DNA from 2 places in the Shewanella rhizosphaerae genome. Region 2 is predicted to be linked to the other one. Evidence: predicted binding sites of a transcription regulator. Region 2 holds the regulator's gene; the other holds the start of a gene.
What was found. Region 2 encodes FliA, which starts transcription of late flagellar genes. Its sites were predicted from a motif close to CTAAAGNTNNNNNNNNNNNNGCCGATA; they were not measured.

Region 1 (4,545 bases), 570 kb from region 2:
TTACCCTGAGCGCGGTCGTCGCCTACATCCTCTTCTCCATCTTCGCCACCGAATGGCGTACCGGCTTCGTGCGGGAGGCGGCGATGGCCGATTCTCAGTCCAATACCCGTGCCATAGATAGCCTGCTTAACTATGAGACGGTGAAGTACTTTAACAACGAGGCCTATGAGTCTGAGCAGTATGATCATGCCCTCGAGCGCTGGGAAGTGGCCAAGCGTAAGAATCGACTCTCGTTGTTTGCGCTCAATGCCGGTCAGGCGCTGATCATCTCGCTGGCGATGACGCTGATGTTGGCGCTGGCGGCGACTCAGGTGAGCCAGGGCGCCATGACCATAGGTGACTTTGTGCTGATCAACGCCTTCATGATGCAGCTGTTTATGCCGCTGAATTTTTTAGGCTTCGTCTACCGCGAGATCCGCGGCGCCCTGGCCAACATAGAGCGCATGTTTAGCCTGTTAGACAGACAGCCTAAGATTGAGGATGCCCCCGATGCGACATCGCCCCAGATCGCCCAAGGGAGCCTTAAATTTGAGGGCGTGAGTTTTCGTTACGGTGACAGGCCTATCTTGTCCGATGTGAGTTTCGAAATCCCCGCCGGTCACAAGGTGGCGATAGTGGGGGATAGCGGCGCGGGGAAATCTACCATAGTGAAGCTATTGTTTCGCTTCTATGAGACGCAGCAGGGGACTATCACCATAGATGGCCATGATACCATGGCGCTAACTCAACACGCTCTGCGTAGCGCCATCGCCATAGTGCCCCAAGATACCGTGTTGTTTAACGACTCCCTGCTGGAGAATATTCGTTATGGTCTGCCGGGGGCGAGCGATGAGCAGGTGAAAGCGGCGATAGAGCTGGCGCATCTGTCAAATTTCGTCTCTCAACTCAGCGAAGGCTGGCACACTAAGGTGGGTGAGCGCGGGTTAAAACTCTCCGGCGGCGAGAAACAGAGGGTGGCGATCGCCAGGGCGATCCTCAAGGGCTCGCCCCTGTTGGTGTTCGATGAGGCGACCTCTTCGCTGGATAGCCATTCAGAGCAGGCCATTCTTAATGCGCTCAAGGAGATGGCCAAGGGGCATACGAGTCTGGTCATCGCCCACAGGCTGTCGACGGTCGTGGATGCCGACCAGATCTTGGTGCTGAGTCAGGGCAAGATAGTTGAGCGTGGCGATCATCAGAGCCTGTTGGCGGCCGATGGCCTGTATAAGAAATTGTGGACCGTACAAAATCAGCATTAATTGTGTGGGATTAAGTATTCGTTCAGGTTTGATTTGCATAATATTTGTTAATAACAAACCTACGGAGGCGGTCCCATGAAAAACATCCCTATACATGCAAGTATCGAAGGCCAGGCGCGGATCGTAGATACCGATTGGCTAGCCATCATGGCGACCTTAAGAGAGCGGGGATTGGGACAGGAGGAGTTGGTGGTCGTCTATGCTCAGCTGAGCTCCTACCTGAGGGTCACGACACGGGGCTTGACCCTTGCCATGATCCCGCCCTCGACCGTAATCGAAGGCCTTACGCGTGAAGTAAAGCACTACGCGAATGACTATGCGGGGATGATGTAGGGTTTGCCGCCAGACTTGCTGGCAGAAGGACTAGGCTGTTTTTGAGGTGTTGATCGGCTTCCAACCGTCACAGAGGAGGCTGAGCTTGGTATTTTGCGGCTCATAGGGTGTCAGTCTAATGATCTCTCCACCCTTGAAGCAGATAGTCTCGCCTTCGATAACCGTTAATCGGTTGCAGTTTTGACAGCTAACCGACAAAGGTTTACTTTTATTTCCCGCTCCAAAAAACGAATTACTCACCAGTGATTCTCCGTGGCTGCGCTTAACGTCAGCGCGTGCTGCTATTCCATATATCGCTAATGTAATCAAGTTTAGATCATAAAGCTAGCGCTATCTAGACTAATGTCTAATCCTTATTGGGTATTGCCTGAAGTTGCACCATATTGGGTTTTTATCAGGCTACTTGCGCCATCTTGGGGCAGGGAAAGGATAAACAAATTGTCATATTCATCCTCTCTCAATTGAGGTATCTCGGGTCCTCGAAGTGCCTTGATGATCAGTGGCACAGTATTGGAGTGGCCGGCGATGATCACATTGCCCTGCTGCGCCATGACCTTGTCGGCAATGGTCGCAATATGTTTGTCCAAATCCTTGCCTGCGTCGATGACAACTAAAGGAATTCCTCTGGCGGTAATAAGCGGCGTTAAGGTTTCCTGCGTGCGCTTGAATTGTGTGGATATGGCCAGGCTGAGTGGGGTATCGCCCAAGCTTTCAACCAATGCCTGTGCTCGCAACTTGCCCGCGTCATTCAAGCTAGGGTCGCGTCCCTGGTCGGCTTTTTCGGCATGACGCACCAGAATTACCTTCTTGCTGGCGATTGCTGGATTGGCCTGCGCCATCGGTAGGTAAGCTACCAGGGCGAGAAGTCCAAAGCTGATGAGTCGTAACATGGGAACCCTTATTTAATTAACGAATTGGTTAGCATATCGCACTTTGGGTGAATTGCCGATGACAGATTAATTGGGCATTTGCGCTAAAGTTGCTTACAAAATGGACGATAATAATAGCTGAGGGTTAATTTAATTTGGTGAGCGAGGCGATTATGGAGATTCAAAATCACGGCGGAGCCGTATCTGCGGCGGCGCACAACAAGACAGATTCGACGACTAACCATGGTCAACAAGTCTCCGAAGTGGCCAAGAACAAGACGGCTTTGGCGGCCAGTAAGCAGCTGATGAATACGGCGATCTTGGAAGCGCAGCAAGAGGTGAACTTGAGCGCGGGCAATGAGCCCATGCAGCTGTTGTATAAGGCGGCGATTGAGGCGATTAATGAAGAGCTGGCACCAACCATGGGTGAGCACGCCATCGAGAGGGCGGCGGCTCAAGGGGTGGATACCTCACCCGAGGCGACGGCCGAGCGCATCGTCAGCTTTGCGACTCAGTTTTTTGCCATACATCAGGAGCAAAACAGCAGCATGTCCTTCGATGAGCAGCTCAGCTCCTTCATGGACATAATCGGTGGTGCCATTGACCAAGGTTTCGATGAGGCCAAAGATATCCTCTCCGGACTCAAGGTGCTTGAAGGCGATATTGCGGCTGGGGTCGACAAGACCTATGGCTTAGTACAGGAAGGGCTGCAGGCTTTCAGAGACAGTTTCAATCTAGAGACAGAGCAAGAATAAGGCCTTCTGACTCCCATTTGATTTCGATAAACCCCTTAAGATAAGGGGTTTTTTGTTGTCTTGACTCGGATAGAAAATCTATGAATCATGGGAGTATCAGTATCGATTGATGCCAGTAGAGGTGGCGATATGTGGGGAGAGGCAAAGGTTGTAGAGCGGATTGACTGGAGCGATCAGTTATTTACCCTGAAGCTGTCGGCCGATATCGGCGATTTCATTGCCGGACAATTTATTAAGTTGTCGCTGCATATTGACGATAAACGTGTCGCCAGAGCCTATTCACTGGTCAATGCGCCCGATGCGCCGCTGCTGGAGGTGCTGGCGGTCAGTGTCGACGATGGTCTGTTATCGCCTAAGTTGCAGGCCTTAGCCCCGGGAGATAGCATCGATATCTCCACAAAGGCGGCGGGCTTCATGACGCTGGATGAGATCCCAGCCCAGGGCAAGCATATCTGGTTTTTTGCTACGGGAACCGCGGTGGGTCCCTTTATCTCTATGATGAGAACCACCGAGCCCTGGCAGCGTTTTGAGCGGGTGATCTTAGTCTACGGCGTGCGCTATCAAGAGGATCTCGCCTATTATGAAGAGCTTAAGGCGTTCGAGGCCAAATACCCCGGAAAGTTTACCTTAGTCACCTCAGTGACTCGGGAGCCGGTGGAGGGTGCGCTCAGTTGCCGCATCACCCAAGGTGTCGAGAGCGGAGTGATCGAGCAGCAGGTCGGCCTCAAGCTGAGCGCGCAAGATTCACAGGTGATGATCTGTGGCCATCCAGAGATGATCAAAGAGCTCAATACCCTGTTGCTGTCCCGCGGGCTGGCTAAGAACCTTCGCCGGGCGCCAGGGCAGATCACCGTCGAGAAATATTGGTAGAGGAAGTGAGATGCAATTACTCTTTTCGCCGGCGTCACCCTACGCCAGAACCGTGCGGGTCGTTATCGCGCAGTTTGCCATCAGGGGCATCGAGCCGGTCGCCGTCAATCCACTTGAGAATACCGAGCTATTGCTGGATGCCAATCCGCTGGCCAAGATCCCTTGTCTGCTGTTGAACGATGGTGGCACCTTGTATGACAGCGAGGTGATCCTGCGCTACCTGGATCATGAGTATTGCGGTGGCGAGTTGTTTGGACAGCCCGGTGATTCCTGGTACGGCGAGACCCAGTACTCCCTGATTAAGGGCTTGCTCGATAGCGCGGTGGCCTTAAGGCAGGAGCAGATGCGTGACGATGAGGGTTTGCGTAGCCCATTTTGGACGGCCCGGTTTGAACAGGCCTTACTCAGGGGCTTGGCGCAGATAGAGTTGATGGCCATTTCTGGCCACAGCAAGGTGTCCTTGCAGCAGATCTGTCTCGC
Region 2 (4,545 bases):
TTTCCATCGGTCGTCAGCCCATTAAGACAGAGTCAAAAAAACAGCCATCACCCGTGGCCGATTCGCTGCAGGCCCTGCTTGAGCGTCAACAAAATCGCGTCAGTCAGCAGCTAAGCCAATCGAATGAAGCACTCGAGATGCCTGCCTGGGCCCAGGGATTGAAGGCGCCAAGCGATGAGATGGCCGCGCCTAATATGCATGGCGGCATGCAGGCTAATCCCCATGCCAACACACATGAGAGCCAGAATTTTAACCGTGCCAAGCGCGATAAGAGCGCGCCGGCCAGCGAACTCGAGTCTATGCGTGAGGAGTTGGCATCACTTCGCAACCTGCTGACCCATCAGGTGACCTCACTGCTGACCGAGCAGAAGAGCCGCCTGGATCCTGTGGGTGCCATGTTAGAGAGCCGTCTTCTGGAAGCCGAATTTAGTCCTGAGGTTGCCGCTAAGTTGTCGGCCTTGAGCGAACACTATGTACCGGCGGATCTGGTGAAGGCGCTGCCGCGTAGCCTGGCGAACATGCTCGACAACCAAGGTGACGACATCGTTCGTCAGGGCGGAGTGGTTGCCTTTGTCGGACCGACCGGTGTCGGCAAGACGACGAGTGTCGCAAAATTAGCCGCTCGATTCGCCGCGCAACATGGTTCAGATCAAGTTGCATTAATTACAACCGATCATTATCGCATTGGAGCCTATGAGCAGCTGGCAACCTATGGCAAAATAATGGGGTGCCCGGTCAAGCAAGCTCATGATCTCAATGAGTTGGAACAAATTCTTTATCAGTTCCGCAATCGCAAGCTAGTATTGATAGATACGGCGGGCATGGGACAGAGAGATGTGAGATTGTTCCAGCAACTTGATAATTTAACTGCAAATAGCAGATTACCTATTCGTAGTTATCTGGTACTGTCATCTACAAGTCAAAGAAGAGTGCTTGAAGATGCCGTCGCGCAGTTTACCCGGATTCCATTATCCGGCGCGATTTTGACCAAATTAGATGAATCAGTGGCCTTGGCACCGGCGTTGAGTGTGTTGATTCAAAGTGGATTACCTTTGAGTTATGTCACCGATGGACAAAGAGTGCCAGAAGATATGCAAGTAGCCGACACCTTAGCCTTAGCCAACAAGGCCCTGTCGGTACTCGAAAAGAAAGTGCAACCAATACAGAATAACGAAAGGTCATATGAACAGGCCTACGCATTTGAGTAATATAATGAGTCGGGATCAAGCAAGCGGTTTACGTATGATGAATCAACCATATAATGAAAAAGTAAAAGTAATTGCCGTAACCGGTGGTAAGGGTGGCGTAGGTAAAACCAGCGTATCGATCAATACCGCCGTCTCCCTGGCCGAGAAGGGCAAGCGTGTGCTTGTGCTCGATGCCGACTTGGGGCTAGCCAACGTCGATGTCATGTTGGGCCTGAGAGCCGAGCGCAATCTCTCCCACGTATTATCTGGCGACGCTGACCTTGACGATATTATCGTACGCGGTCCAAAGGGGATTGGCATTATTCCAGCCACCTCAGGAACCCAGGCTATGGTCGAGCTGACACCGGCGCAGCATGCGGGCCTGATCCGTGCCTTCAGCGAGATGAAGACCCAGTTTGATATCCTGGTGGTCGATACCGCGGCAGGAATCTCAGACATGGTGCTCAGCTTCTCTCGCGCCTCTCAAGATGTGTTGGTTGTGGTGTGCGACGAGCCGACCTCTATTACCGATGCCTATGCTTTGATTAAGATTCTTAGCCGTGAGCACGGTGTATTCAGATTTAAGATTGTGGCGAACATGGTCAGAAGTTTGCGAGAAGGGATGGAGTTGTTTGCTAAACTTAGCAAGGTAACCGACCGTTTTCTCGACGTGGCCCTGGAGCTGGTTGCGACTATCCCCTTCGATGAAAACCTTCGCAAATCAGTTCGTAAACAAAAGTTGATCGTCGAGGCATTTCCTAAGTCGCCGGCGTCAATTGCTTATCACGGTCTGGCGAATAAGATTATTAGCTGGCCAGTGCCACAACAACCGGGCGGACACCTGGAGTTCTTTGTAGAGCGATTGGTTCAACGTCCCGAATATCAAGAGGATCGTACGAGTGAGTAAAGCCGCTGCGTATACTTGTTTAGATAACAAAGCTTCTATTGTCGAACAGTATGCACCGTTGGTAAAAAGGATTGCTCACCATTTACTCGCTCGTCTACCCGCCTCGGTGCAATTGGATGATCTGTTACAAGCAGGTATGATGGGCCTGCTTGAAGCCTCGGCCAAGTTTGATGGCAGCAAGGGCGCCAAGTTTGAAACCTTCGCCGGTATCCGAATTCGCGGTTCAATGCTCGACGAGATTAGGCGAGGAGACTGGGTACCCAGGTCGGTTCACCGTAATCAGCGACGCATCGCCCAGGTGATTGATGAGCTAGAACAAGAACTTGGACGTGACGCAAAAGACAATGAAATTGCGGATCGACTTGATATGACGCTCGATGAGTACCATCATATTCTTAATGATGTTTCCGTCGGGAAAGTAGTTGGAATTGAAGATCTTGGTGTATCGGTCGATGTAGTAAGACAGGAAGACGATCATCAGGACGACGCATTTGAGTCACTGGCAGAGACACAGTTCCACGAGGCCCTCGTCGAGGCGATTAAATTACTGCCAGAAAGAGATGGATTAGTTTTGTCGTTATATTATGACGAAGCATTAAATTTAAAAGAGATCGGTGCCGTACTTGATGTCAGCGAATCCCGGGTAAGCCAGATACACAGCCAGGCGATGCTCAGACTCAAAGCTAAACTCAAGCATTGGACCAAAATATAACGATTACATGAGCAATATAAAAACAGCTCCGCGGAGGAAACCTTGGACAAGAATATGAAGATTCTCGTTGTTGACGACTTCTCAACAATGAGACGCATCATCAAGAACTTGTTGAGAGACTTGGGTTTTAATAACACTCAGGAAGCAGATGACGGTTCGACAGCCTTGCCTATGTTGCAAAAAGGCGATTTTGACTTTGTCGTGACCGATTGGAATATGCCTGGCATGCAGGGGATCGACCTGTTAAAGGCTATCCGTGCTGATGACAACCTGAAGCACATTCCTGTGTTGATGGTGACTGCGGAAGCAAAAAGGGAACAGATCATTGCAGCGGCGCAGGCCGGTGTGAATGGCTATGTGGTGAAACCTTTTACTGCGGCGACATTGAAAGAGAAGTTAGACAAAATTTTCGAACGACTCGGTTAATCAAGGTTGAGCTATGCAGGCAGAAACTTCAGGGCTGATCAATCTAGCACAGGCCAAGCAACTCGTTGATCTGCTAGAGGCGGGTCAACAAGAGATGGCCGATGAGCTAATTCGCGATATCGCCAGCCCGATTCAGAAAGAGCTGTTTGACGAGGTGGGTCGCCTAACCCGTCAGCTTCACAGTGCCATAGTGGACTTTCAGGTGGACGGTCGCCTCGTGGAGCTGGCTAATAGCGAAATTCCCGATGCTAAAGAGCGCCTCAATTATGTCATCGACATGACGGAGCAGGCCGCTAATAAAACCATGGACGCCGTCGAAGAGTCTCTGCCCCTTGCAGATGCCCTTACCATGAACGTACAGGCCGTTAAGCCTTCCTGGGATCGCCTGATGCGTCGCGATATTCAGCTGCACGAATTTAAGGCGCTTTGCCATGATGTTCAGCAGTTTATCGAGCGCAGCGAATCCGATTCCAATCGTTTAAAAGAGTTACTCAACAACATATTGCTGGCCCAGGACTTCCAAGATCTGACCGGACAGATGATCCGCCGGGTGATCGAGCTGGTGCGAGAGGTTGAGAGTAACCTGGTCTCTATGTTGACCGTATTTGGCGAGCAGCCCCCCACGGATAAACCCCGTGCATCAGAGAAGTGCGTCGAAGCTGAAGGTCCTATTATGAACGCTGATCAGCGTGATGATGTCGTGACAGGGCAAGATGAAGTCGATGACTTGCTGTCGAGTCTAGGTTTCTAAGTAGGAGTCATATGAATGTCCTTTGATGTTGATGAAGAGATACTGCAGGACTTTTTGATTGAAGCGGGCGAGATCCTTGAGCTTCTCTCTGAACAGCTGGTGGCGTTAGAGAATAACCCCGACGACACCGAACTACTCAATGCCATCTTCCGTGGATTCCATACCGTTAAAGGCGGCGCCGGCTTCCTGAGCCTGACCCCCATGGTGGATGTTTGTCACGAAGCGGAAAACACCTTCGACCTGTTGCGTACAGGTAAACGTAGTGTCTCTGCCGAGCTAATGGATATCATCCTCCAGGCCGTCGACACCATCAACTCTATGTTTGCCGAGACCCAGGCGGGTGTCGAGCAAAGCCCTGCCGATGAAGGCCTGTTAGCTAACCTTAAATTATTGAGCTCTGGTGGCTTATTGCCATCTGAGCAGGGCGGGGCGTCAGCCGAAGCCGTTGCTGAAACGCCGGTTGAACCGGCTGTCGAAACACCAGCAGATGACGGTATCGAGCTGTTTGATATGCCGCTCGATGACGGTGTCGAACTGTTCGACGAGCCGGTAAACGATGCGT

Region 1: the regulator FliA is predicted to act here: its motif matches at 2,545-2,571, upstream of K0I63_RS04425 (DUF5610 domain-containing protein).

The regions. Positions count from the first base shown of each region.
Region 1 is NZ_CP080420.1:981,217-985,761, forward strand. Features, by position in the region: gene K0I63_RS04410 (ABCB family ABC transporter ATP-binding protein/permease) at 1-1,238, shown strand, start outside; gene K0I63_RS04415 (hypothetical protein) at 1,314-1,571, shown strand; gene K0I63_RS19950 (hypothetical protein) at 1,602-1,811, opposite strand; gene K0I63_RS04420 (phosphoglycerate mutase family protein) at 1,925-2,461, opposite strand; gene K0I63_RS04425 (DUF5610 domain-containing protein) at 2,614-3,195, shown strand; gene K0I63_RS04430 (ferredoxin--NADP reductase) at 3,325-4,065, shown strand; gene K0I63_RS04435 (glutathione S-transferase N-terminal domain-containing protein) at 4,076-4,545, shown strand, end outside.
Region 2 is NZ_CP080420.1:1,550,495-1,555,039, forward strand. Features, by position in the region: gene flhF (flagellar biosynthesis GTPase FlhF) at 1-1,208, shown strand, start outside; gene K0I63_RS06935 (MinD/ParA family protein) at 1,213-2,094, shown strand; gene K0I63_RS06940 (RNA polymerase sigma factor FliA) at 2,087-2,806, shown strand; gene cheY (chemotaxis response regulator CheY) at 2,849-3,232, shown strand; gene K0I63_RS06950 (protein phosphatase CheZ) at 3,246-3,983, shown strand; gene K0I63_RS06955 (chemotaxis protein CheA) at 3,999-4,545, shown strand, end outside.